Regions from separate parts of the Pseudoalteromonas sp. Scap06 genome, predicted to be linked through region 2. Evidence: predicted binding sites of a transcription regulator. Region 2 holds the regulator's gene; the other holds the start of a gene.
The links. The regulator NrdR, encoded in region 2, represses ribonucleotide reductase genes. The targets are predictions, from matches to a motif close to AAACACNANATNTNGTGTTT.
Positions count from the first base shown of each region.

Region 1: the regulator NrdR is predicted to act here: its motif matches at 5,430-5,449, upstream of nrdA (class 1a ribonucleoside-diphosphate reductase subunit alpha).

Region 1 covers NZ_CP041330.1:1,602,885-1,618,953, reverse strand. The annotation lists gene serC (3-phosphoserine/phosphohydroxythreonine transaminase) at 1-612, opposite strand, end outside; gene gyrA (DNA topoisomerase (ATP-hydrolyzing) subunit A) at 892-3,591, opposite strand; gene ubiG (bifunctional 2-polyprenyl-6-hydroxyphenol methylase/3-demethylubiquinol 3-O-methyltransferase UbiG) at 3,770-4,480, shown strand; gene FLM47_RS07365 (HAD family hydrolase) at 4,480-5,160, shown strand; gene nrdA (class 1a ribonucleoside-diphosphate reductase subunit alpha) at 5,571-7,853, shown strand; gene nrdB (class Ia ribonucleoside-diphosphate reductase subunit beta) at 7,927-9,057, shown strand; gene yfaE (class I ribonucleotide reductase maintenance protein YfaE) at 9,057-9,329, shown strand; gene FLM47_RS07345 (DUF1287 domain-containing protein) at 9,444-10,040, opposite strand; gene FLM47_RS07340 (hypothetical protein) at 10,068-10,541, opposite strand; gene FLM47_RS07335 (tetratricopeptide repeat protein) at 10,670-11,095, opposite strand; gene FLM47_RS07330 (YkgJ family cysteine cluster protein) at 11,303-11,692, shown strand; gene FLM47_RS07325 (TonB-dependent receptor) at 11,844-14,243, shown strand; gene FLM47_RS07320 (FKBP-type peptidyl-prolyl cis-trans isomerase) at 14,333-14,950, opposite strand; gene FLM47_RS07315 (hypothetical protein) at 15,020-15,343, opposite strand; tRNA gene FLM47_RS07310 (tRNA-Ser) at 15,458-15,548, opposite strand; gene FLM47_RS07305 (hypothetical protein) at 15,655-16,032, opposite strand.
Region 2 covers NZ_CP041330.1:779,594-795,662, forward strand. The annotation lists gene FLM47_RS03570 (HIT domain-containing protein) at 1-169, shown strand, start outside; gene FLM47_RS03575 (hypothetical protein) at 200-730, shown strand; gene FLM47_RS03580 (Zn-dependent hydrolase) at 793-2,493, opposite strand; gene FLM47_RS03585 (HDOD domain-containing protein) at 2,775-3,614, shown strand; gene rdgC (recombination-associated protein RdgC) at 3,675-4,586, opposite strand; gene FLM47_RS03595 (sensor histidine kinase) at 4,650-6,416, opposite strand; gene FLM47_RS03600 (response regulator) at 6,784-7,152, shown strand; gene thrA (bifunctional aspartate kinase/homoserine dehydrogenase I) at 7,381-9,798, shown strand; gene thrB (homoserine kinase) at 9,808-10,743, shown strand; gene thrC (threonine synthase) at 10,755-12,038, shown strand; gene glyA (serine hydroxymethyltransferase) at 12,307-13,563, shown strand; gene nrdR (transcriptional regulator NrdR) at 13,671-14,120, shown strand; gene ribD (bifunctional diaminohydroxyphosphoribosylaminopyrimidine deaminase/5-amino-6-(5-phosphoribosylamino)uracil reductase RibD) at 14,123-15,250, shown strand; gene FLM47_RS03635 (riboflavin synthase) at 15,275-15,928, shown strand; gene ribBA (bifunctional 3,4-dihydroxy-2-butanone-4-phosphate synthase/GTP cyclohydrolase II) at 15,957-16,069, shown strand, end outside.

The DNA.
Region 1 (16,069 bases), 820 kb from region 2:
AGCAATACCCGATGGGCCGATATTCTTTTGAGCACCTGCGTAGATTAAATCAAATTGATTAACGTCAATTTCGCGCGATAGAATAGTCGACGACATATCGGCGACAATCGGTGCTGTTGGGTGACTGGGTACATCAAAAATCTCTAGACCATCTACAGTTTCATTTGGGCAATAATGAATATATGCAGCATCGGCTGGTAAAACCCAATCGGCTACCTGCTTGATAGAAAATAAGCCATTATCGTCATTACGTACGTCAATAGTGTGAGTTTGAGTAAACTTATCAGCTTCGCTAGTTGCACTTTTTGACCACACGCCATTTTCACAATACACCGCTTTTTTTCCATCAACGTGGAGGTTTAAAGGTACGGCACTAAATTGACCTCGACCACCGCCGTGCATAAACAGCACTTCAAACTCATCACTAATATTCATTAAGCGACGTAGACTAGCTTCACACTTAGCCGTTAATGCTAAAAATTCTTTACTGCGATGGCTCATTTCCATTACTGAAACGCCAAGCCCTTGCCAGTCTAAAAACTCTTTTTGTGCTTTTTGCATGACAGCCGGTGGTAACATTGCAGGACCCGCACAAAAATTATAAATACTCATTACCTTTTCCTCATTCCAGTAATTTACTGTTTAACTTGAACTAATACCAATCCGCAATAATACTTAATCATTTTACGGGGCTAAACGTGTCGCTACCTGCGTTAAAAAATTCTCATTTAAACAACTAAATAGCAAATTTTTTGCCTAGCTATCAACACGTTTTTCCAGCCTTAAAATAGACCACTTAATTAAGTGAATTGGTATTAAACTAATTCAAGTGTCTTTAGTTTTTTTCAACCACATAAAAAAAGCGGCCAAGGCCGCTTTTTTCAATCTCAATTATTCTGAAGGAGGATTGTCATCCGCTACTTCATCTATAACCGTATCTACTGTTTCAACGTCTTCGATATCAATCAAGTCACTTTCAGTCACTTCAATCTCTTCTATACGTTGTAAACCAACTACTTGCTCTTCGTCAATAGTTCTGATCAAAATAACACCTTGGGTGTTACGTCCAACCGTAGAAACTTCATTAACGCGAGTTCGTACTAAGGTACCACGATTCGAAATAATCATTATTTCGTCGTTGTCATCAACTTGAACAGCACCAACAACGGCACCATTACGCTCACTCACCTTAATTGATACAACACCTTGTGTTGCACGACTCTTAGATGGGTAGTCTTCAAGTTGAGTACGCTTGCCGTAACCATTTTCTGTTACTGTTAATATTGCACCATCATTCTTAGGTACAATCAGTGATACAACACGTTGTTCGTCTGGCATCTTAATACCACGAACACCTGTTGCAGTACGACCCATAGGGCGTACACCTTTGAAGCGAATCTCAGGCTTACCTTCTTCATCAAGAACAGGGTTACCATTTTCATCAACTACCGTGGTTTCTTCAGCTTCTTTAAAGCGTACAACTTTACCCGCATCAGTGAACAACATAATTTCGTTGCTACCATCGGTAATATCAACACCAATTAAGCTATCACCTTCGTTTAAGTTAACGGCAATAATACCGCTAGCACGTTGACGGCTGTATGCAGTCAATGGTGTTTTCTTAACCGTACCAAATGCTGTCGCCATAAAGATGTATTTATCATCTTCATAATCGCGTACCGGCAAAATAGCAGTAATACGTTCATCTGCTTCAAGCGGTAATAAGTTAACAATTGGCTTACCGCGCGCTGCGCGACTTGCAAGTGGTAACTGATACACTTTAAGCCAATATAATCGACCCGCAGTAGAGAAACATAAAATAGTATCGTGCGTATTGGCAACAAGTAGACGTTCAATGAAATCTTCATCTTTCATCTTGGTTGCTGACTTGCCTTTACCACCACGACGCTGCGCTTCGTAATCACTTAACGCTTGATACTTAACGTACCCTTCGTGTGATAAGGTCACAACCACGTTCTCTTCGTTAATTAAGTCTTCAAGGCTAATATCGTGTGCAGCTGCATTAATTTCAGTGCGGCGCTCATCACCATATTGTTCTTTAATTTCAACTAACTCATCACGAATAACTTCCATTAAACGTTCCGGACTTGCCAAAATGAATAATAGTTCAGCAATTAGGTCTAGTAACGATTGGTATTCAGTAAGAATTTTTTCGTGTTCAAGACCTGTTAGTTTATGCAAACGTAAGTCTAGTATTGCTTGAGCTTGTTGCTCAGAAATATAGTACTGACCATCACGAATACCAAGATCGCTTGCTAGCCAATCTGGGCGGGCAACATTGTCTTCACCTGCTTTATCAAGCATGGCTTTAACATTACCTAATTCCCAAGGACGCGCTGTTAGTGCAACTTTTGCTTCAGCAGGTGTTGGTGACTTACGAATAAGTTCGATAATTGGGTCAATATTTGCCAGTGCAATCGCTAAACCTTCTAGCGTGTGCGCACGGTCGCGGGCTTTGCGTAAATCAAATACCGTACGACGGGTAACAACTTCACGACGGTGAATAATAAATTCTTCAAGCATTTCTTTTAAGTTGAAACACTTAGGTTGGTTATTAATTAACGCAACCATATTCATACCAAACACAGTTTGTAACTGAGTTTGTGAATAAAGGTTGTTCAAAATAACTTCACCTACGTCACCACGTTTGATCTCGATAACGATACGCATACCGTCTTTATCTGATTCATCACGTAATGCGCTGATCCCTTCAATTTTTTTATCTTTAACTAGCTCAGCAATTTTTTCAATCAAACGGGCTTTGTTAACTTGGTAAGGGATTTCATGAACAATAATCGTTTCGCGGCCAGTTTTCTCATCAGTTTCAATCTCAGCACGCGCACGCATGTACACTTTACCACGACCGGTTTGATAGGCTTGTTCAATGCCTTTTTTACCATTAATAATGGCCGCAGTTGGGAAATCAGGCCCTGGGATGTAATCCATTAACTCAGTAATAGTTAATTCAGGGTTTTGAATAAGCGCTAAACAGCCATTCACTACTTCTGTTAAGTTGTGTGGCGGGATATTTGTCGCCATACCAACAGCAATACCTGACGAACCATTAACTAACAGGTTAGGTATTTTAGTCGGTAACACATCAGGAATTTGTTCTGTGCCGTCGTAGTTAGGCACAAAATCAACCGTTTCTTTTTCAAGATCGGCTAATAATTCGTGCGACATTTTTGCCATACGTACTTCTGTATAACGCATTGCCGCTGCTGAATCACCATCAACCGAACCAAAGTTACCCTGACCATCAACTAGCATATAACGTAGTGAGAATGGCTGAGCCATACGTACGATGGTGTCATAAACTGCACTGTCGCCGTGTGGGTGGTATTTACCGATTACGTCACCGACCACACGGGCCGATTTTTTGTAAGGCTTGTTCCAGTCATTACTAAGCTCGTTCATTGCAAACAAGACGCGGCGGTGAACAGGTTTTAAACCGTCACGTACGTCTGGTAATGCACGTCCTACAATTACACTCATGGCGTAATCTAAGTAGGAGTTTTTTAACTCGTCTTCAATATTGACTGGCAGAATTTCATTGGCGAGATCAGTCATTTGATATCACATTCCTTCAGTATCAGCTCTTAACAACCCAGTATTAGGTATTAAGAGTGTTTGTTATTATTTCTAAGCAACCATGCTATCACAATTAATTTTAATTTACAGGCGCAAAACTTTGCGATTTATCAATTTAGCCCTATATAATGGCCTCAGATTGACGAGGAAGTATTTTATGACCGAACATCAAAATGTAGATAACGCAGAAATAGCAAAGTTTGAAGCCATCGCAGAGCGTTGGTGGGATTTAGAAGGCGAATTTAAGCCGCTTCACGAAATTAATCCATTACGATTAGATTTTATCGCTGACAAAACTAAAGGATTATTTGACAAAGAAACCCTCGATGTAGGATGTGGCGGCGGTATTTTAAGTCACAGCATGGCGCGAATGGGTGCAAAGGTAACAGGTATCGATATGGGGCAAGAGCCTTTAACTGTCGCTAAGTTACACAGTTTAGAAACAAGTGTACCCGTTGAATATATAAAAGTACCTGCTGAACAATTTGCTGATGAGCACCCTGAGCGCTTTGATGTGATTACTTGCATGGAAATGTTAGAGCACGTTCCCGACCCTGCTTCTATTATTCATGCGGTCGCTAAATTAGCAAAACCTGGGGCGGATGTATTCTTCTCTACCCTTAATAAAACCCCTAAAGCTTATTTATACGCTATTGTCGGTGCAGAAAAACTGTTAAAAATGGTGCCTGAAGGTACCCATGACCATAAAAAGTTTATTAAACCTGCGCAATTAATCGCATGGGCAGAACAAGCAGGCTTGAAGGTACGTGCCAGTGCAGGATTAAGTTACAACCCACTTTCAAAGCAATATACGGTTAATGATGACGTCAGCGTAAATTATATGCTGCACTTTGAGAAGTTAGCGTAATGGCAAGCTTGCAAACACCTACTAGCCCAATTGAATATCAAGCATTGCTGTTTGACTTAGATGGCACTTTACTCGATACCGCTGATGATTTAGGCGCCGCGCTAAATAGTGTGCTGCATAATCATCAACAGCCCTTAGTGGGCAGTGATATATATCGACCCGCAGCTTCAAATGGCGCAGCAGCATTACTTGCTGCTGGTTTTAAAGAAGCTTGGGCGCAACAACCGCAAGAGCAACTTTTAGCAGAGCTAGTTGCACACTACGCTGCCAATATTGCCACCCATACCCAATGCTTTGTAGGTATAGAACAGTTACTCATTGCCCTTGATAATAAAGGGATCCCGTGGGGCATTATGACAAATAAGCCTGGCTTTTTAACCGATCCTTTAGTCGAGGCGATTCCTGCATTAAAAAATGCTCAAATTGTGATAAGTGGTGATACATTAGCTGAATCTAAGCCCTCACCCCTTCCTTTATTACATTGTGCTGAGCAAATGAGTGTTGATCCTTCGCGCTGCCTATATATAGGTGATGCACAGCGAGATATACAAGCAGGTAAAGCTGCGAATATGCACACCGCTACCGCACTGTGGGGATATGTACCGAGTATAGACGAAGCATTGGCTTGGAATGCAGATTTTAATTGGCATAGCCCTATAGATGCATTCAACCACATATAGTGCCATGTTAATTAATAAACACTACATATTGTGATTGTGTTAGTTTTTACGCAAAGCTTGATGATAAAAAAAGCAGACGAAATTTATTTTTAAAAAGCGTAAATTTAATCTTTCCTTAGTTGATTTTTACAAATTTCAACTTAACCGAATGATCAAAGGTTAATGCCTACTAACACAATTACGTTATCCCAACGTTATCCACAATGAGAGCGGTTTCTGTCCCTTGCAAAAGATCACAGACCACACTATCTTGTGATCTCTAATTTGAACAACACCAGATATTGTGGCTAAATGTTATTCGATTAAATTTACCTATGCGGTGGAAATAACAATAAAAGAATAGGCACTGGGCGTTTTAAGTGCACTCATTGGTCAAAAATATTTAATTCCCAAGGAATACAGGCAAAACTATGAACCAACAGTTATCTGTAAGCAAACGTGACGGCCGTAAAGAGCCGCTTGATCTAGACAAGATCCATCGCGTTATTGAATGGGCCGCCGAAGGTTTAAACAACGTTTCGGTTTCACAAGTTGAACTTAAATCGCATATTCAATTTTATGACGGTATTCGTACTAAAGATATTCATGAGACGATTATCAAAGCCGCTGCGGATCAGATCTCAAAAGAATCACCTGATTATCAGTATCTTGCTGCTCGTTTAGCTGTATTCCATTTACGTAAAAAAGCGTATGGCCAATTTGAGCCACCGCGCCTTTTTGACCACGTTACTGACATGGTTGAACAAAAACGCTACGACGCACATTTGCTTGTTGATTACACAGAGCAAGAACTTGATGAATTAGATGCTTACTTAGATCATTCACGCGATCTTAACTTTAGCTACGCAGCAGTAAAACAGCTTGAAGGTAAATACCTAGTTCAAAACCGTGTAACCGGTGAAATTTACGAAAGTGCACAGTTTTTATATATATTAGTTGCGGCAAGCTTATTCTCAGATTACCCACGTGAAACGCGTATTGATTACATCAAACGTTTTTACGATGCGGTCTCATTATTTAAAATTTCTTTACCTACACCAATTATGTCGGGTGTACGTACACCAACGCGCCAATTTAGCTCATGTGTACTGATTGAGTGTGGCGACAGCTTAGATTCAATTAACGCGACATCATCAGCGATTGTTAAATACGTTTCTCAACGTGCCGGTATTGGTATTAATGCCGGACGTATTCGTGCATTAGGTAGCCCTATTCGTAACGGCGAAGCGTACCACACAGGTTGTATTCCTTTTTATAAGCATTTTCAAACAGCCGTTAAAAGTTGTTCGCAAGGCGGTGTACGTGGCGGAGCCGCTACTTTATTCTACCCGCTTTGGCATTTAGAAGTAGAAAACCTACTGGTACTTAAAAACAACCGTGGTGTTGATGATAACCGCGTACGTCACCTAGACTACGGCGTACAGTTTAATAAATTAATGTATTCGCGTTTAATTAAAGACGATTACATTACCTTATTTAGCCCTTCAGACGTGCCGGGCCTTTACGACGCATTCTTTGAAGATCAAGACGAATTTGATGCACTTTACGTAAAGTATGAACAAGACGAGTCAATTCGTAAAAAACGTATTAAAGCCATTGAACTGTTTTCTATGTTTGCTCAAGAACGTGCCAGCACCGGTCGTATTTACTTACAAAATGTTGACCACTGTAATACACATAGCCCATTTATTTCGAAAGTGGCGCCTATTCGTCAATCTAACTTATGTTTAGAAATTGCATTACCGACTAAGCCACTGAACAATGTAAATGATGAAGAAGGTGAAATTGCCTTATGTACCTTGTCTGCATTTAACTTAGGCGCGATTGAGTCACTGGATGAATTAGAAGAGTTAGCTGAGCTTGCAGTACGTGCACTAGATAACTTACTTGATTTCCAAGACTACCCAGTACCGGCGGCAAAAAATGCCACTATGGGACGTCGTACCCTAGGGATAGGTGTGATTAACTACGCCTACTACTTAGCTAAAAACGGTAAGCGTTACTCAGATGGCAGCGCAAATGCACTCACGCATAAAACATTTGAAGCGATTCAGTACTACTTAATGAAAGCATCTAATGAGCTGGCAAAAGAGCGTGGAGCATGTCCTAAATTTAACGAAACTACGTACTCACAAGGTATTATGCCAACAGATACGTATAAGCGTGATTTAGATAAAATTTGTGATGAACCACTGCACCTTGATTGGGATACGTTACGTGCCAACATTAAAGAGCACGGTATGCGTAACTCAACGCTGAGCGCATTAATGCCATCAGAAACATCATCGCAAATCTCAAATGCAACCAATGGTATTGAGCCACCACGTGGCCATATTAGTGTTAAAGCAAGTAAAGATGGTATTTTAAAGCAAGTTGTTCCTGAGTACGAACGCCTTAAAGATAACTATGAGTTACTGTGGGATATTCCATCAAACGATGGTTACTTACAATTAGTAGGCATAATGCAGAAATTTATCGACCAAACAATTTCAGCAAATACTAATTATGATCCAAACAGATACGAAGGCGGTAGAGTACCTATGAAAGTCTTACTAAAAGACTTACTCGGTGCCTACAAGTTAGGTGTTAAAACACTGTATTACCATAATACCCGCGATGGCGCATCAGATGCTCAAGAAGACACTCCAGAAGTGGAAGATGATGATTGTGCAGGCGGCGCGTGTAAAATTTAATAGTTAAACTTAAAGCGGGCGCCCTGCCCGCTTTGTCCTGATAGTTTTAGTGATAGTTTTTTGAGTGATAAACATGTCTTATACTACTTTTAGCAGAAACCATAATAACCAAATGCAAGAGCCAATGTTTTTTGGTCAAACCGTTAACGTGTCACGTTACGATCAACAAAAATACCCTATTTTTGAAAAACTAATAGAAAAACAATTGTCTTTCTTTTGGCGACCTGAAGAAGTTGATGTAAGTAAAGACCGTTTAGACTTTCAAGCGCTTCCCGATCACGAGAAGCACATATTTTTAAGCAACTTAAAATATCAAACGCTGCTTGATAGTGTTCAAGGTCGTTCGCCTAACGTAGCGCTATTACCGATTGTGTCTATTCCTGAGCTAGAAACATGGATTGAGACATGGGCGTTTAGTGAAACTATTCATAGTCGTTCGTACACCCATATTATTCGTAACGTAACCCAAGCACCTGAACTCATTTTTGATGACATTGTTAGCAATGACAAAATAAGTGAGCGTGCCGATGCGGTAACTACTTATTATGATGACCTAATCAATTCTGTATCGCTTTACAACCTATACGGTGAAGGCAAACACGAAATTAATGGCCAAACCGTGGTAGTTAATTTATTTGAGCTGAAAAAGAAATTGTACCTGGCAATGATGTCAGTGAACATTTTAGAAGCCATTCGCTTTTATGTGAGCTTTGCTTGCTCATTTGCGTTTGCCGAGCGTGAATTGATGGAAGGTAATGCTAAAATTATAAAGCTTATTGCCCGTGATGAAGCACTCCACCTTTCAGGTACTCAGCATATTTTAAATATCATGCAAGATGGTAAAGATGACCCTGAAATGGCGATTGTTGCCGCACAGTGCCGTGAAGAAGCAATTAAAATGTTTGTTGAAGCCGCAGAGCAAGAAAAAGAATGGGCCGAGTACCTATTTAAAGATGGCTCGATGATTGGTTTGAATAAACACATTCTATGTCAATATGTTGAGTACATTACCAATGCGCGTATGACCGCGATTGGTCTGCCTGCACAGTTTGAAAATAACAGTAACCCTATTCCATGGATCAACTCATGGTTAGTGTCAGATAACGTGCAAGTTGCTCCTCAAGAGGCCGAAATAAGCTCATACTTAGTTGGTCAGATTGACTCACAAGTAGATGCCGATGAATTTGGTGACTTTGATTTATAATGACTGATAGAACCACTGCAAGTATCACACTTGCAGATAACAGCCAGCGCATTGATTTTGCCGCTGGCTGCCCTTCTCTTTTACATTGCCTAGAATCGAATAAGATTGATGCCGCTTACCAATGCCGTGAGGGATATTGCGGTGCGTGTCGAGCAACACTTGTCTCTGGTGAAGTTAATTACAATGAAGAGCCGTTAGCGTTTGTTCGCGATGGTGAAATACTCTTGTGTTGCTGCAAACCAAATGGTGATATCAGTATTAATTTAAAGTAAGTAACTCACATTAAGCGTATTTAACAGCACTAGAATAATATATAACAGCTAGGTTTGTACCAAACCTGTATGCCGTGTTTTTAAACTCAAACACGCCTACTAGTACAGTGTTATTTACTCTGAATATTTTGCAGGCACAAATCGGTAATGACCCGTAATTGTATACGCAAAAAGCATATCGCTCATTTCTGGTCCACGACCAATATTATGCACAATAAGCGGGTTGCCGCTGCCCTGCGCTATTTCATTAACGACCATACCGATATGCGGTAAATTACCTGGCAGCATCCAAGTAACTATGTCACCGGCTTTATAATCCTCTGCATTAAGCGATTTAGTTAACACTTTTGCATGGCGCTCAAAGTAAACTTGTAAGTTAGGCACACGTCGATGATCAATATTTTTATCTGGCTTGGTTAATCCCCAAATACGCTTAGAAGGATATGCACGAAAATTGTTCTGCATGTCTTCGTGTACTAACTTTTGCAAATCAACACCAAGCTGCCGGTACGACCTAATTAAAACATCGGTACACACACCAATATTAGCGGGCACATCACCACCTGGATACTCAAGTTGATGATAGGCACCATCGTAAGTTACTGGTTGTGTTGTTCTATAGATTAATGCATTAACGATATCATCATCAAAAGAGCTCGCCTGCACATGAAAAGTAAATAGAGCTAGTGAATAAAACAAAAAACGTGACATATAAATTCCTTTTATAATAGTAATTAACTAAAGCTGTTGCGTAATGTAGTCAGGAATATTAAATTTATTTCCATTACTGGTATAGTGCGCATCAAGTTTATAGGCCATTTTTTCAAGTGGAGCATCATTGTAACCACAGGTTTGGATTTCATTGATGTAACGCATTATAAAAGCGTGCGCACCGAGTTCACGCCATTGAACTACATGAACAAGCTCATGAAAATGCACTCTTAAATTATGCACAGCGTTAGGTAGTATATAATATGTATTTTTATAGGTTATTCCAGCTACATCCATATCAATAAAATTGCTTAAACCAAGTTCACGTAAACTTGTAAAGTCAGGTTTAGGAATTTTATCAACAACTACATAAAATGCAGTTTTCAAAAATTCATTTGGGTAAAAGCCCTCAAACTCGCTAGCAAATTTTTCACAGCATATTCTTTGATTTGCATATTCGCTATTCGTTTTATCAATCCATTGTTCTATTTGCGCTAGCATTTTTTCTCCAAAAAATTACTCGGTAAGTTATTTATAAGTATTTTATGAAGTTGAACTTTATCTTCTTCATAAAAAAGCGCCAAGTGTAAACTACTGGCGCTGATTATTAATAATCACTATAAAGTTTCCTAACCTTCTTCTTCAACCAGTGACTCTAATAGCTCATGGATCTCTGACTTTAATTCTTTGTCTTCAATTTTATTCGCACTGACTTTTGCATCTTGTAGATTTTTAATCGCCGCTTCTTTATCACCCAGCTCAAGCTGCAAAGTAGCCATAGAAAATGCAACCGACGACATATGATCTTTGTTATTAATTTCTATCGACTTCTGCAACGCTTTTTCGTAAGTCTCAATAGCGTCTTCTAGCTCTTCGGTAAAATCTGCTAGAGTTTCCCACTGTACAGGGTGATCTTTAGCGGTATTTTCGTTTTCAATACAAATTGCTTTGAGCTCTGCATATAAAGATTCAAACTGTTTAGTATCATTTTTATTGGCAGCTGCCATCAACTTTTCTGCTAAATCGTGAACCGCTTTGTATACTTTAGTATTCATAATTACTCGCTACCTTAATTAATGCGCCTATTTAATTTTTTACAGCGCTGTGTCAGAAACCTATTATCTAATAATACATTATTATTAAGCGCCGCGTTGTTACAAAAGTAGTATAAGCAACAAAAAGCACTGTTTAGTTTATTGACACGGATATTAGAGTGCTACACTTAATGCTTACTATTAACAGCAACAGTAAAAATCTACCCTATGCAAAATTGCAATCAATGCGGTAAGTGCTGTACCAAATATGGTGCGGCAGATTTAGATACTAATCAGGATGAAATTGAAATGTGGGCGTTATTCAACCCTGAAATATTTCAATACGTTAAAAACGATCAATTATGGTTTGACCCAACGACGGGTGAGCAATTAACGCAATGCCCATTTTTAGAGCTTGCCAATAAAGCATCCCCTGAAGAAAAAGATAAATATACTTGCAGTATTTATCATGACCGACCCCAAGATTGCAGGCATTATCCGAGTTTAATTTCAGAAATGATAAACGATGACTGTGAAATGCTCGAACCAGTCGATAAGCAAAATCATTTTAAAGCACAAAAAAAGTTAGACATACTGATGATAGACAGTCGCTCTTAAATTTAACTGTAATAATACCGTGCTAGATTAAATTTATCGCTCTATTGTGTTATTCAACGCAAATTTTAAAGTTATAGTATAACATTGTTGATAGCATAATTTTGTAGTGTTATATTATATCACAACATAACAACCACGAATTGAAGTAACTATGACTAAGCTAACACTCATATCCTCAGCACTACTGTCTGTTTTGTGTTCTCACTCTGCACTTGCTGCGACGATTAACGGCACGGTAACAGACACAAAAAAGCAACCCATTGCCAATGCCACAATTCATGTTCATGGTAAGTCAAAAAGCGTGCAAAGTAATGCACAAGGCCAGTTTAGTATTGACATAGATTCTAAGAGTCAATTACATATCAGTAAAGATAACTACCTAGATTCTCGTATATCGCTTGAAAATACAGACAACACTATTGATGTTACTTTAAAGCCAACTTCGGTTGAAACTGTTGTTGTATATGCCTCTGCCCTGCATAAAAATAGCTTAGAAATGATTTCACCAGTAAGTGTGCTATCAGGCGATGAGCTAAAAAATAAAGCTAAGCCGACGCTAGGTGAGACACTTAAAGGCATACCAGGCGTTAATGCTAGTTATTTTGGCCCTGTTTCATCAAGTCCGATTATCCGCGGCTTAGGTGGTCCTCGAGTTAAAATTACACAAAATGGTTTGGATAGCAGCGATGCGTCTCGCATTGGACCTGATCACGCTACATCAAGTGACAGCCTAGCGGCAGAGCAAATTGAAGTGTTACGTGGCCCAAGCACTCTACTTTATGGCTCTGGTGCTATTGGTGGTGTAGTCAATGTGGTTGATAACCGTATTCCAACCAATAACATTGACTCTCTATCTGGAGCTGCCCAATACACACACGATACAGTTTCAAATGCGAATACCTACGCAGCAAAACTAGAAACGGGTAGCAATAACTTTAATTTCCATTTTGATGGTACTAAACGCAGCGGTGATGATTACCAAACACCTCGTTTTAATTTACCGGATGAACATGAAGAAGGTGAAGTACATGTTGAAGGCGATGAAGAAACAGCTACTTCAGTTGAAAATACCTTTATAGACAGTGAAACAGTTAATTTTGGTACTAGCTATGTGGGTGAGCATTTAACCGTTGGATTTTCATACGGTAATATCGAAACAGACTATGGTATTCCAGGCCATTCACATGCTCATCATGAACACGATCATGCACATGAAGAAGCAGGCGAGCATGAAGAACACGAAGGTGAAGAACATTCAGAAACACCTGTTTATGCTCATTTAGAACAAGACCGTTGGCAGGGGCTGGTAAGTTATGCATTTCATGATAACTGGATTGAGTCTATTAACCTACGTCTTGGTTACACAGACTATACCCATAGTGAAATTGAAGACGGCGCTATTGGCACCACTTTTAGTAATGAAACCACTGAAGCACGTTTAAACGTAGAGCATCAATTAGGCCAATGGCATGGCATGATTGGCTATCACTATAGTGAGTCTGATTATGACGCGATTGGTGAAGAAGCCTTTACACCTGCAAGTATCACTACGACTCATGCGCTATATTTACTTGAAGAACGCAAGTTTGGTGACGTCACCGTAGAACTTGGCGCCCGTTTAGAAGATTATGAGATAAAAAGTGATGTAGATACGCATCAGCACAGCCATGATGACGAACCTGTATCAGCAGATGAAACTGTTAACTACACCCAAAGCTTTACTAATCTAAGTGCCTCAGCAGGTGCGATTTGGGAGTATATGCCAAGTCACAACCTAGCCGTTAGTTTGTCACATTCAGAACGTGCACCACTTTCAGCGGAGCTACTCTCTAATGGTGTGCATATTGCTACCGGGACTTATGAACTTGGTTTGGGTTACCATATTGAAGGTAACGAAGCGCATTTTGAGCCTGAAGAAATTAAACAAGAAACATCAACTAATCTAGATATTAGTTTACGTCGCTTTAGTGGAGACTTTGGTTACACTGTCAACTTTTTCTATAACGACATTAAAAACTTTTATTATCAGCAAAACACAGGATTAGTGTTTGATGAAATGGATGGTTTTGAACCTGCAGCCAATGGTCACAGTGACGCAATTGATGTTTATCAGTTCACAAGTAAAGATGCTGAGCTGTATGGTTTTGAATTTGATGTACATTATCAAATAAACCCCAGCGCCATGGTAAAAGTATTTGGTGATTCTACTCGCGCCAAACTAAAAGATAATGAAGGAAATTTACCACGCATTCCTGCTAATAAATTGGGTTCAGAACTTCAATACACCCTAGGTAGCGCACAATTTACCTTAACAGGAACACATTATTTTGAGCAAAATGATATTAGTGCATACGAAACAGCAACAGATGGCTATACATTGATTGATTTACAAGCCAATTATCAGCTTGATTTAGGTGCCGTTGACTCACAGCTTTACCTAAGTGTTGATAACATTACTGATGAACTTGGTTTTGTACACAGCTCGTTTATTAAAGACACCGCGCCACTTCCTGGTCGTAACTTCCAATTTGGAGTAAGAGGCTACTTTTAAGCAAAGATCAGTTTAATGAGACAATAAAAAACCGCATTCATATTAATGAATGCGGTTTTTTCATAACTAAAATGTTATGTACGTTCTAATTAAAGAATTGCGTGTAACTCAACGTCGAATACAAGTGTTGAGTAAGGTGCGATTGCTGCACCGGCACCACGTTCACCATAAGCAAGCTCATGAGGAACGTATAAACGCCACTTAGTACCTACTGGCATCATTTGTAATGCTTCAGTCCAACCTTTGATCACGCCGCCCACTGGGAATTCAGCAGGTTGACCGCGCTCGTATGAGCTGTCAAAAACAGTACCGTTTACTAAAGTACCGTGGTAATCAACACGTACTGTAGACTCAGCAGTTGGCTTCTCGCCTTCACCTGTTGCAAGTACTTCGTACTGAAGACCTGACTCAGTTACTGTAATTTCAGGACGTTTTGCGTTTTCTTCTAAAAATGCAATGCCTTCAGCAGCGAGTACTTTAGCTTCTTCTTCACGACGAGCTTGGATCTCTTCGTTAATTTTTTCAAATGCAGCTTGGATCTCAGGGATCTCAACTTGAAAAGCACTGCCTGCATACGCATCTTTCATGCCTTCAAATACTGAATTTAAGTTTAAACCTTCAAAAGGATTAGCCTTAAGTTGCTCACCCATTTGTAAGCCAATACCGTAACTTGCTTTTTCAGCATCTGTAGTAAAATTATCTGACATAATGTGTTATTCACGTTTTGTTAGTTAAAAGACCCGTATATGCTATCACAAAATAAAAGGTCTTTGGGGCTAGTTTTTATTGAGTTTTTCTTTAATTAAACCAATAGCAAAGGTACACACAGGCAAACTGAGCAAAATTCCAACAAGTAAGCTCATCGACAATAATCCAGCCACACCGACCAGTAAAAGAGGCACAGCTACTAAACCGATAGTGCCAATATAAAACGCGCCCCATACAGGCCAATAATTATCGTATTTTGTAATTAAATGCCCCGATAAAATATTAAACCCGATGCCATATAATAAGGTCATTATTAGTGCGTCTTCTGGATATGCATCAATAGCCATTTTTTGTAATAACGATATGGCGCTTTGGTAACAATAACCAAACACAGTCCATAGAAGAATGTGCTTAAGTAAACGTTTAGAAAAGGATAATTCCGGGGACTGTGACATTATAAAGCTCCAGATAGCAAAAAACCGCCAATAAGGCGGTTTTTTAAATAATGGTGGAGAGATAGGGATTTGAACCCTAGAGGGGCTATAAACCCCTGCCGGTTTTCAAGACCGGTGCATTCGACCACTCTGCCATCTCTCCGTACGGCGCGCATAATAAGATCATACGCTTAGCTTGTAAAGCCCTATTTTAATAAAACCGGCTAAATAGTTAAATATAAACCGCTTTAGTTATCAATTAGCCATTATTAGTAATATTGCTTAGGCCTACGAGCAATCCAAGAGCACACTAAACAGACCAATAAGCTGGCTGTTAAAAATGCAATACTTTGAAATATTAAATCGAAGCGATTAAGGTCATCGCTCGGGATCACAACCAATACAAATGAAGGCAGTACAGTGAACAGTAAAACATAACAACATATTTTAAAGGCTCTGCCAAAATCAAACCGTTTCGATTGTTGCATCCACCAAGTTAGCAATACCAGCACCCCTATTGCTGAAGCAGCAATAAAATGCTCAGCTTGAGTGCTCATTGCAACATAAAATGTCGCAAGCGCGCCAACTACACCCCAGATTGACCAAGCAAACCAGTTTTCTTTTTCACGTAAAAATAAATTTCCCATCATTTTCGTCTTCTTTATCGTTATTATTGGTAAGACT
Region 2 (16,069 bases):
TCCTGATAAGTTAAATGTGGCCGCGCTTGGCAATATGGTTCCGCAATTACATATTCATCATATAGCGCGTTTTAAAACAGATATTGCATGGCCTGCGCCGGTATGGGGCAAGTTTCCAAGTGTCCCTTATACTAATGAGCAGATAGAGCAATTAAAAACGCATTTTTAAAATCAGAATGGGTTACTTTGAGGAGATAGTATGAAATTAATAAAACAACTCTGCACTAGTGTATTTATAGCAGCCATTGCTGTTTCAACAGTAATAGCGAGCGAGCAGCCGGTAGCTACGGATGTAGTAAATAACGTTAGCATTAAAAACTTTGCAGCACATAACAACCTGATTTTTTCAGCAGCGCAACCGACTAAAGAGCAGTTTAAGCAATTATCGCAAGCCAAGGTAAAGCATGTTATTAATTTACGTGCAGCAGATGAGCAAGACTGGGATGAAGGCGCGTTAGTCAACTCTTTAGGAATGAGCTACCACTTAATTGAGATTGCGGGTGCAAAAGACGTAAACACTGATAATGCAAAGCAGTTAGCCAATCTTTTAGAGCAACTTAAAGGTGAGTCGGTGGTTGTTCATTGTGCAAGTAGCAACCGTGTTGGCGCGTTAATGGCTATTTCAGCCCATCAGCAAGGTACAGATATAAAGTATGCGATTGAAATCGGTAAGCAGTGGGGAATGGCAAGCCTTGAACCGGTTGTACGCAAAGTGATGAATGACAAATAAGCATTCTGATAAGTAATAAAAAAGCGTTACAATGTAACGCTTTTTTATTTAATTAGCTTTTGTTAATTAAGGCCAAGCACATCTTTGCCTTGTTTAAAGGTCACATCTACAGGGATGTTCGCTTTGCTTAACTTTTCTAAATCTTTAGCAAGTTCCGCTTTAATATCGCCATGAGTGGCAATAAGTTGATCTACTTTTTCGTAATCACCGTCACCTTGTAGAGTTAAAATAAGGCGCGATAACTTTGCCATAGCATCCCCCATTTTATCCATGTTGATGCTATAAAGCCCGTCTTCATTTTTAGAAAAAGCACCTTCTTGAGCAAAAAAGTTAAAGCGGATCATGTTTGCTTTACCATGTGCACTTGAGGCACCGAAACGCACTGAGCGGAAAATACCCGCCATAAAGGTGGTGTAGTAATCTTCTAACGTCCCTTCAGTGATCTCACCTTTTTTAAGTAACTGTTCAACCATGTATAAACCAAGAATATCGGCTTTACCTTCTTCTAAAGCACTAGCGTGTTCTTGAAGTGATTGGCGAACGGTACCTTTACCCGTTAAGGTGTTTTTAATCCCTAAACCGTGAGCCACTTCATGGAACATGGTATTGGCAAAAAATGCATCAAAGGTAATGTGTTTGCGTTGCTCTGGCACAATTAACTGCTCTGAGATAGGCACTAAAATTTTATCAAACTTCGCACGCATTGCGTTTTTAAGCTGTAAACGACGTGTGCCTTTTTCTAATTGCACTTGCTCATCATTGGGCAAGTTAATTGCAATGGTTTTACTGCCAGCATTTGAGTGCCCAGCATAATAAACAACATCATAGGCATTTAAGTCGGCATCTGAGCCCGGTACTTCTTGCTTGTATTTGCTATCGACAGGTAAGCCTTTTTGCAGCTCAGGTAAAAACGCTGCAAATTTCGCTAGTCGCTCGCTCCACTTTAAATCTTTAATAAGAACATACGATTCATAAGCTGCGCGGTAACCAAATAATTGGTCTTCGTAGTTTTCAATTGGGCCAATAACCACATCAATTGGATTATTTTTCATATCCATCCAAGCGAAGTCAGAGGCTTGGAAGTCATCGCTTTGTATTGCGTCAGCTCGTAAGTTTAAGTAGTTGGCGAATTCTTGATCGTCGGCTAGTTTGCTGGCTTCTCTAAGTAACTCTGCAGCTTGAGCAAGCTCTACTGCATACTCTTCTGAATAAGGTGTGCTGTATAAATTACCAAGCTCATCGCGTTTAATCAGTGAGTAAAGACCTGTTTTATCTTTTACATCAGCGTTAGTAAGCTCTTCTTTGGTGATGTCGGCTGGGTAAAAGCCTGCACCAAGCGGTTTTTCTTTATAGCCTGATAAGAATACTTCATCGCCGTTTAAGCGATCCCATGGGCCATAGTTAATATCAGCAAACTGACGTACTTTTTCATCATCTAGTTGTGCTAAAAAGTCTTTTTTATCTTTACCAAATGCTTGCTTCCAGAATAAATCATCCATAATTTTTGAAGCATCAATAAGTTTAGCTACCATAGCTTTTTGATTGTCAGACAAGTGTGATAAGTCACTTTGTAAACTAAAGTCTGTGTATATGTCTAAGCGTTGACGGTCAATATTAATAAGCGCTGGCCCAGAAGGCGTTTGAGAAGCCGTTGGCGCTGAGCTTTGCGGCGTATTACTTGAAGACGGTGCTTGCTCAGAGCAGGCACTAAGAAAAACGATGCCAGAGAGCAGTATTGCTTGGCTAATTTTATTTAAGATCATTATATTGCCTTTAAAAAGTCTATTTTATAACTTGTATACTGTAAGTTAAGGTACTGAAGCGTGTTAATGTGCCTTAGCATGTTTGCATTAAAGCAAAACCCACTAGCAAATAGCAAGTATTAGGCGTTAGTGCGCATAAATCAGTGAGGCACTAGTAAATAATCAATAATTATCTACAATTTTTTCTACTTTGGGTATATGTTTAGTACTGCTAAGCTTTGAAATAATTAATAATATAAGACTTGCTGTAAAGTGTAGGTCATTAAGCAAAGGGATATTTTATGTCTACAGAAAATGCCTTACTCACAATTTTGGTTGACAGAATTAACAACGACACACTGGTGTTACCTACGTTACCAGAGGTAGCGATTAAGGTTCGTCAAGCCGCTGACAATCCAGATGTAAATTTGATGCAAATGTCAGATGCAATAGCACATGACCCTGCACTGTCTGCGCGAATGATTAAAGTAGCAAATAGTGCCATTATGGGTCGTGCTGTAAAGGTGTCTAACTTACATCAAGCAGTGACACGTATTGGCTTAAGGCAAATAAAAAATATAGCTACAGCCATGGCAATGGAGCAGCTGTTTGTATCTAATAATGAGCTAATAAAGGGATACATGGGCAAGGCGTGGCAAAAAACGCTGCATGTGGCCTCGCATTCTATTTCATTGATGGAGTTTTATTTAAAAAGAAATACTCACACTTCGCTTAACCGTGATGCCATTACACTAGCTTCATTGGTTTATAATATTGGGGTGTTACCGATTTTAACTGAGGCTGAGCGACACCCAGAAGTGTTTGCCAATCCGAGTTTTTTAGCGCACGCAATTCAACGCTTAAGCGGTAAAATTGGCGGCTCAATTATGAAAGCATGGGAATTCCCAGACGTGTTTGCAGAAGTTGCACAGCACTGGGCTGATGTTAACTATCGCTCTACTGAAGTGAGTTACATCGACTTTATTCGCATTGGTGCAATCCTTGAGGGAACCCTACAAGTATCAGATAAATCTGCGGCGCTACAAACCTATATTGATAAAGGCATTTTTCCTTCATTAGAAATGTTAGAGAGTGAGGAATACTTGCATATGGTTGAAGACGTAAAAGAAATGTTTAGCTAAATTTTTGAACAATAAAAAGCACGATTAGTATCGTGCTTTTTTATTTGTTTAATAAAGCTTTTACGCTAAATCGTCTGCATCACCTAAGCCTTGAGTAAGCTCTTCAAGAAGCAGTTTTATTTCCTCAGATGCAAGAATAAAGTCAGCGTCTAGTTTAACCGCCATATCTTCTTTAGGAATATCGGCATTTTCTTCTTTAAGTGTTTCGCTATAGCTTAAACGTTTAATTGAACCATCGTTTTGTAGCATAAACTTAACGCGTTCTTGCCAATCCAAGGCAAGCTTAGTGACGCGTTTACCACTTTCAAGGTGCGATTTTACTTCGTCACACGCTAAGTCATGGCCTTTAAGCTTAACTTGGGCTCCACTGTCATCCGCTTCTTCAAGCTCAGCATCAGAGCCTATAGCGAAGCCCTCTGGAGTACTAAAGTTAGTAAGCCAGTCAGTTAAAAACACATCTAAATCATAGTTAGCAAACGCAGGAACAACGGGTAGCGTACCTAATGATTTACGTAGTAACGCCAGAAGCTCTTCAGCTTTATTAAAGCTTGCGCTATTAACTACAACCCAACCATTTTCCTGGTCTATGAACGCAAACTGTAGGCTCGACTTTTTAAATGCTTGTGGCAGTAGCGTGTGCAAGATGTTTTCTTTTAATTCATCTTTTTCTTTTTTCTTTACTGGTCGATTTTCTTCAGCTTCAATCTGATCAACCTTCTCTGCAACAAGCTCATTTATTACAGATGCCGGTAACACTTTCTCTTCACGCTTGGCACACACTAAAATGCTTTTTTGTGAAAAGTGAGACAAAGTTTCACCATGTTTACCAAATGCTTTTGTCCAGCCAAATGTCGCCAACTCTTGGCCAGTACATGGACGAAATAGATCTTGTTCTAACGCCTTGTCAAAGTCTTCTTGAGTGTACGAAACGTCTTGTTTAAAGCGATAGCATATAAGGTTACTAAACCACATAGGGAAATGATCCATTTAAAAAATTTGTGCAATCATAGCAATAAAAGCCGCTTCTAGAAACGGCTAATCGAGTTTAAAAAGTGGCAGGGGGGATGACATATTTTTAGGGAACGAAATTCGGTAATGTAACCCTTGGTCGGGTTCACTGCTGACTTCAATTTTGCCATTGAGTGTTTGTTTTACGAGGTTAAAAATAATGTGAGCACCTAAGCCGCTGCCACCTTCATCACGCTTTGTGGTGAAGAATGGGTCAAATAAACGCTTAAGTTGTGCCGGTTTCAACCCGATACCATTATCTTGGTAATTAATGACTAAGTCGTTTTCATCGGTATTTACATCTATGGTAATTTGGCCACTGTTTATATTTTCAAAGCCATGCAGTAATGAATTCATAATTAAGTTAGTAAATATTTGGCTGATCACCCCCGCAGGTAAATTAATAATTAAATCATCAGGGCAATGCAGGCGAATGCTATGGGATGTTTTTTTAATTTGCGGGTGTAAAGAACGTATAACCTCATTAATGTAATCCTTAAAGTTAATGGTTCTTAGCGCCTCACTGGCTTGATCAACTGCGATTTGTTTAAAGCTCGTGATTAAGTCAGATGCGCGCTCTAAATTGTGAGAGAGTAGCTGAGCACTTTGTGCAGCATCATTAATAAAGCTCTCCAGTGCTGAAGAGGATAGCGATTTGTTTTTAAACGCAGTTTCTATTTCAGTTAAACGCTCATGTAAAAATGAAGTCGCAGTTACGCCGATACCAATAGGGGTATTAATTTCATGAGTAATACCCGCCACTAAACCGCCTAATACCGCCATTTTTTCTGAGCCAACAAGCTGCTCTTGCGCAAAGCTTAGTTCATCGAGTGAGTTTTGTAGTTGGGTTTGTTTACTTAGCAGCTCTTGCTCAGTTTGCTTTCGTAGGTCAACTTCTTCAGTTAATACTGCTTTTTGGCGTTCGAGTTCATATTTTTGTTGCTGTAGGTCGATCATTGCTTGGCTAAGGTTTGATGTTTTACGCGCTACATCTTGTTCAAGCTGCAAATTTTGTTGATCTAGTTTTTGATTACTTTCGATTAGGTCATTCTGGGTTTGCTTTAACTCTTTTTTATACTCAACAACTTTAGAGATCAAATTGTTAAAAGAGCGCTCCATTACTTTTAGTTCGTTATTTTCGTCAGTGACAATTTTAACGCGCTGGCCATCGAGCTCTTCTAATTCAAGGTATTCAATTTGTTCAGTAAGTTGTGTGAGTGGCTCCGTTAGCAGCTTTCTAAATGCGATTAAAAACAAGATGATTAAAAAGGTGGTTTTAATCATGGCGTTGCCAATTAAAAAGTAAATAGAGAGCATGATGCGACTAAAGATCACGTCGCGGCTAGAAAATAAAGTCACATCACCTACTTGGGTGGCGCGACCTGAAAATTCAAAAATAAGCGGAAATGTATAACCAAATAAACCTGCTTTGGCGTCTTCTACAATCACGTCTTCTTGGACAAGTTGCTGACTATATAGGTTGTGAATGTTTAGCGCGCGGCCTAATTGAGAAATAATAGCGCCGTTATCATCACGAATAATAACCCCTTCAACCATAGGTATATCAAGTAATCCTTCTGCGGTTGTTGTGGTTTGTTTTATATTTAACTCCCAAATTGCTCGGGTTAGACTTCTACCAAATGTTTTTTGCAGTGTGCCGAGCTCATCGCGTATGTAATCTTTGGTATTAACATACTCTGCGAAGATTTGTCCGCAGGTCACCACAAAAGTCAGTATAAAATAAACCGATAAAACTCGTGTGAGTAACTTTGTTGAAAGACTTTTTTGCGGCATGAGGGACTTGTATTTCCTTTAATTATTCAACTATTAGTGTACGCTTATAAACATTAGTTAATAAATCATTAAAAATAAACATATATTTTATTATATTGTTATTTTGCGATCTTAAATAAGGATTACCTCATGAACTTAACAATCAAGCATAGTGTGTTTCGCTAGTTTGTTTTCAAATTAGGTAGAGTTATTTTGCTAATTTTTATTGTGCATTAATGCACTTTATTGATAACGTTAGTAAAAGATACAGTAAATAACCTGCTCGCTACTTATGTTGGTTATATTTTTGACTTTTTGCTGCCTGAGTAAGCAAATTAATTTTAGCGTGGGTTTAGGTGTTTTATATGAGTTTAATTAAATTGTCATTATGATGCGTTTTTCTATTTTAGTCTGTGATGACTCAACTGTTGCTCGTAAACAAGTGATCCGCTGTTTAAATGAGTGTATTGATGCTGATATTCAACAGGCAACCAATGGTAAAGAAGCCTTGGCGTTATTACACCATAAGCATTTTGATCTCTTATGCCTCGATTTAACCATGCCTGAAGTGGATGGGATTGCAGTGCTTGAGCAGGTCAAAGCAAATAAAATAGAAACTTATGTATTGGTAATTTCTGCAGATATTCAACAAAAAATGCGAGATCGCGTAGCGCAACTCGGCGCAATCGATTTTATTCACAAACCGATTAATAAAGCACAACTTAACGACGTTTTGCATAAGTTTGGCATTTATTAATAAAATTCATGATGAAAAAGACTGTTTTATCTTCTAATTTAGGGTTGACAGAATAGCCTTTGTTAAGGCAGTCTTAAGCTATGAAAACATTTAGTCTTGTAACGACCATTATTATTACAACCACCATTCTTACTGGATAGTGGCATAGGTCGGTGCAACAAATTTAAAGGCCTGTGTTCACTTAGAACACAGGCCTTTTTTCGTTTTATGGAATGAGGAAACATAAAAATGCGCGTTTTAAAATTTGGTGGCTCATCGCTCGCTGACTTTGCCTGTTTAGAGCAAGTAGCTGCTCTAGCTAAGGCACAATTAAAAGATGAAATGTTACTGGTGCTTTCAGCGCCTGGCGGTATGACAGATTCGCTTGTTGCGCTGGCTAGTGCAGCAGAGCAGGGGCTGGATTTCAACCCGTTGTGGGATGCACTTGTTACCCGCTGCAATGCTTTAAAAGCAGCTGTAGAGGAAAAACAAGGAACAGTTCAAAACTGGCCAGACTTTAACGAATTGAAAAATAAGCTTGATGGGGTTGCACTTATTAAGTGTTGCCCAGACAAAATCAGGGCTTTTATTATTAGCTTTGGTGAACGTGTTAGCGTATCGCTAATGCAAAGCTTACTAGCCGATCATAACGCGCATTATTTACAAGCAACAGACTGTATTGTTTCAACGGGTGGACACATTGACGCTGAGGCCGATTTAGTCGCCAGTAAAGCCCGTTTTCAAGCGGTACTAAAAGAGTCGCCAGCAACGGTTTACATCATGCCTGGATTTACTGCAAGTAATGATAAAGGTGAGCTCACAACACTTGGTCGAAATGGCTCTGATTATTCAGCGGCGATTGCTGCAGCGTGTTTAGAGGCGCAAGTGTGCCAAATATGGACTGACGTTGATGGTGTATACAGCGCCGATCCGCGTTATATCAAAAAAGCCACTAAGGTTGATTTCCTATCTTACAAAGAGGCGATGGAGCTTTCTTATTTTGGCGCTAAAGTGTTGCACCCTAAAACTATCCTACCGTGTGCAAAAGCTGGAGTGCCATGCGAAATTAAAAACACTCATAACCCAGATGCACAAGGCTCATTAATTAGTAACGATACGGTATCTGATGAGCCAGTAAAAGCACTCTCAAGCCTACAAAACTTAGCTATGTTGACCGTTTCAGGTCCTGGTATGAAGGGCAAAGTGGGTATGGCATCGAAAGTATTTAATGCATTAGCGCATGATAACGTGTCAATCGTCCTGATCACTCAATCATCATGTGAATTTAGCATCAGTTTTTGTGTTCATGAAAGTGATTTAAACCTAGCGTTAAGTGCGTTGCAAGTGGCCTTTGACTTAGAGTCAAAAGCTGGCTTAATTGAGCCGGTAAATGTGCAACGTAATTTAGCAATAGTAACGTTAGTGGGCGATAACATGCGCGCTCATAAAGGCTTAGCGGCTAAGTTTTTTGCATCGCTTGCTCAAGCACAAGTTAACATTGTTGCTATAGCGCAAGACTCAACTGAAAGCGCTATTTCTGCGGTTATTGACGGTGAGTTGTGTAATGACGCGGTTAAAATCTGTCATGAAAACTTTTTCACTCATGTGCCTTCAATCGATGTGTTTTTATTGGGATGTGGCTTAGTCGGTCAAGAGCTAATAAACCAGCTTGAACGTCAACAAGCATGGCTTGAAAAGCGAAATATTAAATTAAACCTATACGGTGTGGCTAATTCTCGTCAATTACACCTTGATGGTGAAGGCATTGCTTTTGATGATTGGCAACAAAAACTAACGCAATCAGAGCAAGCATTTGATTTAAAATTAGTAGAACAGTTTGTTAAGCAAAACCACTTGGTTAACCCTGTGCTAGTTGATTGTACTTCATCAGATGCCTTGGCTTCGCAATACGTCGATTTTTTAAATGCGGGTTTCCACGTTGTGGCTGCCAATAAAAAAGCCACCACGAGCTCATATACGTATTACCAAGATTTAATAGCAGCTACACATAAAAATAATCGTAAGTTTTTATACGAAACTAACGTAGGTGCAGGTTTACCTGTAATCGATAACTTGCAATCACTCTTTGGTGCTGGCGATGAATTACTTGAGTTTAGTGGTATTTTATCAGGCTCGCTTTCATACATGTTTGGTGCACTAGAAGATGGTTTATCACTTTCTGAAGCAACAATTAAAGCCAAAGAAAGCGGGTTTACAGAGCCCGATCCGCGCGATGACTTATCGGGAACTGACGTAGCACGTAAACTACTTATCATTGCCCGCGAAGCAGGTATGCAATTAGAGCTTAGCGATATTGAAGTGGAGTCGGTGTTACCACAAGGCTTCGCCCAAGGTGACAATGTTGAACAGTTTATGGCAAAGCTACCAAGTCTGGATGCTGACTTTAACGACCGTATTCAAAGTGCAGCGAGTGAAGGTAAAGTACTTCGCTACGTAGGCACAATTAAAAATGGTCACTGTAAGGTCGGAATCGAAGCCGTGGATTCATCACACGCATTAAGTGTAATTCGTGATGGTGAAAATGCGCTGGCTATTTTAAGCCAATACTACCAACCGCGTCCGTTTGTAATTCGTGGTTATGGGGCAGGCTCTGCAGTAACTGCTGCGGGTGTATTTGCCGATATTCTTAAAACACTATCACGCTAGGGGGCGGTTATGATTGAAGTTTATGCGCCAGCCTCCATTGGTAATTTTACGGTTGGCTTTGACTCCCTCGGTGCGGCGTTAGCCCCGATTGATGGCAGCTTGCTGGGGGATGTGGTTACTATTTGTGAAGCGCCTCGTGATGAGTTTATTTGTAGTGGCGAATACGCCCATAAACTCCCAAGCGATGCGAATGAAAACTTAGCGTATCAATGTTTAGTGCATTTTCGTACACATGTAGCACCGAATATGCCAGCCGTAAAATTAGAGTTGAAAAAAAACCTGCCTATAGGGTCTGGGTTAGGCTCAAGTGCTTGCTCTGTTGTTGCGGCATTTGCAGCGCTGGATAAGTTTGCTCAAACTAATTTAAGCCAAGTTGAGTTAATAGAGCTAATGGCCGATTTTGAGGGCTTGGTAAGCGGTGGACGTCATTATGACAATATCACTCCTTGTTATCTTGGTGGCTTACAATTAACGGGCGACTTAATTCCAAATAAATCAATAGCGTTACCTGTTGATGAAAACTGGTATTACGTTGCCGCATTTCCTGGCTTTTCGCTCAATACCGCAAAGGCACGCTCTGTTTTACCAAAAGAGCTAAGTATGCATGCGGGGGTTGAGTTTGCGCAGCGATTATCGGCTTTTAGCAGTTTATTACTGACTTCACGTTTTGATGAGGCGCTTTGTATTATGCAAGACAATATTGCTGAACCACATCGTGCGCCACTAATAAATGGTTTTGATCAAGCCAAACTTAGTTTGCCAGAACTCGGTGCTGAAGTGGTGAGTATTTCAGGCGCAGGGCCGACCTTGTTTAGTGTATGTAAAACGCTTGAAGCGGCAGAGCAATGCGCGCAGTGGCTAGAGGAAAATTACATCAACGAGCAAGGTTTTTGCCATATTTGTAAATTAGATAACGACGGCACGCGTCAATTAAATGTTTTATAGGATAAAGAGTCATGCAATTACATAATTTAAAAGAATATTCACAAAAAGTGTCGTTTGTTGAAGCTGTAAAAACAGGACTAGGGCGTAATCAAGGTGTGTTTTTTCCAGAGTCGTTAGCGCCATTAAGTGATGTTGATGCATTACTAGATATGGACTTTGTTACTCGCAGCGGCAAAATTTTATCGCACCTTATTGGTGACGAGCTACCAAGTGATACTGTTGCCCAGATGGTTAAGAATGCGTTTAACTTTCCGGTTAAGCTGGTGGAAGTTGAAGACAATACCTATTGCTTAGAGTTATTCCATGGCCCAACACTGGCATTTAAAGATTTTGGTGGCCGTTTTATGGCCGAGTGCTTAGCGCAATTTAATCAAGGCGAAAAAGTGACAATATTGACAGCAACATCGGGTGACACCGGGGCTGCAGTCGCACATGCTTTTTATAAAAAACCAAATATTGATGTCGTTATTTTATACCCTAAAGGTAAAATTTCATTAGCGCAGCAAAAGTTATTTACAACGCTTGGTGACAACATTCACTGTTATGCGATTGAGGGTAGTTTTGATGATTGCCAAGAATTGGTTAAAAAATCATTTTTAGATGAAGAGCTAAAATCGAAGTTAGGTTTAAACTCTGCAAATTCAATCAACATTAGCCGTTTAGTTGCGCAGGTGTGTTATTACTTTGAAGCCATTGCACAGCTGCCAAAAGAAAAGCGTGCTACAGCGCATATTTCAGTACCGAGTGGTAACTTTGGTAATGTGTGTGCGGCTATGATTGGCGCTGTTATTGGTATGCCAGTAGGTAAACTAAGCGCGACTACGAACCAAAACGACACAGTACCGCGCTTTATGCTTGATAAAAATTGGACGCCTAATGCGACAATTGAATCGCTTTCAAATGCAATGGATGTGAGTAAACCTAATAACTGGCCGCGAGTACAAACTATGCTAGATAATAACTGGTTTAGTTATGACAATTTTTATTCTGTTAGTGTGGATGAGCAAAGCACAAAATCAGTGATGAAAAAAATTCAACAGCTTGGCTATATTGCAGAGCCTCATACCGCGATTGCCTACCAAGGGCTTATTGAAAATAAAGCAACAGATGCTGCAGGTATCTTTTTAGCGACTGCACACCCAGCTAAATTTAAAGAAAGCGTTGAAGAGGTACTAAATACCGAAATAGCCATGCCAAAACCGCTAGCAGATGCGCTTGCAAAACCGTGTTTAGCCACTGATATGCACAACGATTATGATGTTTTGCGTACAGAATTGTTTAAAAAGCTTGCCTAAAAAAGGCAGATAATAAAAGCGGCTTAGGCCGCTTTTTTTGTCTGTTTATGCATCGCTTAAGACATAACGCATAAGCTATATAAATGTAGTAAATAAAATTCATTTAAAATTGTTATTAGTTTATAAAAAAATATCATCATCAAAATGCTGTGAAATAGTCTCAATCCCTGTTTAAATATCCTCAACTTAAGAGCGTAGGCAAAACGTCGTTTTAAGCGTACAATAAAGCCTCTAAAAAATACCCATACACGTTGCCCAGGAGACCCCAATGTTAGAACGTAGCATGAATATTTCGGACTTTGATCCAGAGTTATTTGACGCGATGAGCAAAGAAACATCACGTCAGGAAGAGCATATTGAGTTAATTGCATCTGAAAACTACTGTAGCCCACGCGTACTTGAAGCGCAGGGTTCTCAGCTGACTAACAAATACGCTGAAGGTTACCCGGGCAAACGTTACTACGGTGGCTGTGAGCACGTAGACGTGGTTGAGCAACTTGCTATTGACCGCGCAAATGAATTATTTGGTACAGATTACGCAAACGTGCAACCTCATGCCGGTTCACAAGCTAATGCTGCTGTTTTCCAAGCTCTTTTAAACCCACTTGATACTGTATTAGGCATGAGCCTAGCGCACGGTGGTCACTTAACACACGGCTCACACGTAAACTTCTCAGGTAAAACATACAACGCAATTCAGTATGGCCTTAACGAAGAAACTGGCGAAATTGATTACGCACAAGTTGAAGCGTTAGCACTTGAGCACAAACCAAAAATGATCATTGCTGGTTTTTCTGCTTACTCAGGTATTGTTGATTGGGCTAAGTTCCGTGAAATTGCAGACAAAGTAGGTGCTTACTTATTTGTTGATATGGCGCACGTTGCAGGTTTAATTGCTGCGGGTGTTTACCCAAGCCCAGTACCATTTGCTCACGTTGTAACAACCACAACACACAAAACATTAGCGGGTCCTCGCGGTGGTTTAATCATCTCTGCGTGTGGCGATGAAGAAATTTACAAAAAGCTAAACAGCGCTGTTTTTCCAGGTGGCCAAGGTGGTCCTTTATGTCATGTTATTGCTGCTAAAGCGGTTGCATTTAAAGAAGCACTTCAACCTGAGTTTAAAACATACCAAGCACAAGTTGTTAAAAATGCACAAGCAATGGTTGCCGTATTACAAGAGCGCGGCTACAAAGTAGTATCGGGTAAAACTGACAACCACTTATTCTTACTTGATTTAATCGACAAAGATATCACAGGTAAAGATGCAGATGCTGCCCTAGGTAATGCGAATATCACGGTTAACAAAAACTCAGTACCGAACGATCCTCGTTCACCATTTGTTACTTCTGGTTTGCGTATTGGTTCACCAGCAATCACTCGTCGTGGCTTTAAAGAAGCAGAGTCAAAAGAGTTAGCGGGCTGGATCTGTGACGTACTAGACAACATCGAAGATGAGTCAGTACAAGCGCAAGTAAAAGAAAAAGTGAAAGCAATTTGTGCAAAATTACCTGTTTACGCTTAATCCAAGAGTAAAATAGTAATTTAGATCACAACTGCACACATTTTTGTTATGATAATGGCCGCTATAATAGCGGCCATTTTTTGTTTTTAAAACGGAAACACACAGTTATGCATTGCCCATTTTGCACCGCCAAAGATACTAAAGTTATTGATTCTCGCCTTGTCGGCGGGGGACACCAAGTACGTAGACGCCGTGAATGTAATGAGTGCCACGAACGATTTACCACCTTTGAAGGGGCTGAATTAGTGATGCCGCGAGTTATTAAGCAAGATGGCAGTCGTGAACCGTTCAATGAAGATAAGTTACTAAATGGCTTAACCCGCGCTCTTGAAAAACGTCCCGTAAGTACCGAACAAGTTGATGAAGTCGTTAATATAATTAAATCTCAGCTACGAGCCACCGGCGAACGTGAAGTGTCTAGCCATTTAGTGGGTGAGTGCATTATGGAAGCGCTGAAAAAGTTAGATAAAGTAGCTTATGTAAGGTTTGCCTCAGTATATCGCTCGTTTGAAGATATACGTGAGTTTGGTGAAGAAATAGCCCGCTTAGGAGAGTAGTAATGACCATGCAAAGCTCGTTTTCAGAGGATGATAAACGTTATATGGCACGTGCCATTGAGCTGGCAAAAAAAGGGCGCTTTACCACCACTCCTAATCCTAATGTAGGCTGCGTACTAGTAAAAAATAATAAAATAATAGCTGAAGGGTTTCATCAATTAGCAGGGCAAGGTCATGCTGAAGTTAATGCTTTGGCTGAGGCCGGTGAGAATGCTAAAGGTGCAACCGCTTATGTAACCCTAGAGCCTTGCAGTCATTATGGTCGCACACCGCCTTGCGCTGAAGGGCTAAAGGCCGCGGGTGTAAAAAAAGTGGTTGCTGCTATGGTTGACAGCAACCCGCAAGTTGCAGGAAAAGGCCTGAAAATTTTAGCGGATGCGGGTATAGAAGTCGCTTACGGATTACTTGAAGAGCAAGCGCGGGCATTAAATTTAGGCTTTTTTAAACGAATGGAGCAGGGGTTACCCTTTGTAACCTGCAAAATGGCCGCCAGTATTGATGGTAAAACGGCGCTTAAAAACGGCCAAAGTAAATGGATAACCGGGCCTGCTGCGCGCCAAGATGTGCAACTATATCGTGCTCAGAGCTGTGCAATTTTAACCGGTGCCGATACAGTCTTGATGGATGATGCAAAACTAAATGTACGCCCAGAAGAACTTCCGGTTTCTTTACCGACCAATTTACCACTGCGCCAACCTGTTCGCGTTATTATTGATTCCCAAAACAGACTTACCCCTGAACTTGCCTTATTTTCAATTCAAAGTGAGGTGATAATATTTACCACCAAGGTTGATAAATCGCATCAGTGGCCTCATTTTGTTAAACAGATCGAAGTCCCCGAAAAGAACAATAAAGTAGACTTACAAGCAGTGCTGCAAAAGCTAGCGCAATTACAGTTTAATAATGTGTGGTTAGAAGCGGGTGCCACATTGGCCGGAAAAATGGCTGAACTTGATTTAATTGATGAGTTTGTTTTTTACATTGCCCCTAAATTAATGGGCAGCGATGCTAAAAGTTTACTGAATTTCCCAGAGTTAATGAGTATGCAAAATACCATTAATTTAACTTTTAATGAGTGTGTGCCAATCGGTGATGATTTACGTATCACAGCACACAAAAAAGCTCATTAATTATTTTATATAAAGAGTAGCACTATGTTTACTGGAATAGTTGAAGCGACAGGTAAAATTGCGTTATTACAAAAAAAACAAGGTGATTTAGCTATTCGTATCCAAAGTAAAAACCTTGATATGAGTGATGTTAAGTTAGGTGACAGTATTGCAACCAATGGTGTGTGCCTCACGGTTGTTGATAAGCATATAGATGGCTTTAGTGCTGACTTATCAAATGAAACGATTAGCTTAACGGGGTTTGCACATTACGCATTAGGGCAAACAGTTAACTTAGAAAAGGCGATGCAACCTGTATCGCGCCTCGGAGGTCATTTAGTGTCTGGTCATGTCGATGGTATTGCCACTATCACAGCAATAAATACCAATGCGCGAGCAACTGAATATTGGTTAGCCACCGACGAAAATTTAATGAAATACATTCCTTATAAAGGGTCTGTATGTATTGATGGTATTAGCCTAACGGTCAATGCGGTTGAAGGTAATAAATTTAAACTAACGATTGTGCCCCACACCAGCGGGCAAACGACCATAGCCGATTTTCAAGTCGGTACCAAAGTGAATCTAGAGGTCGACCAAATAGCACGTTATTTAGAGCGCCTTGTAAAGGGAGCTGAGCATCCTACTGGTTCAGATATTTCGATGAGCTTACTCGCTAAAGCGGGCTTTATAAAATAACGATATTGACAACTTATACGAGCAACTTATGAATTTAAACAGCGCACAAGAAATAATAGATGACATTAAAGCCGGTAAAATGGTTATTTTAATGGACGATGAAGACAGAGAAAATGAAGGCGATTTAATTATTGCTGCTGA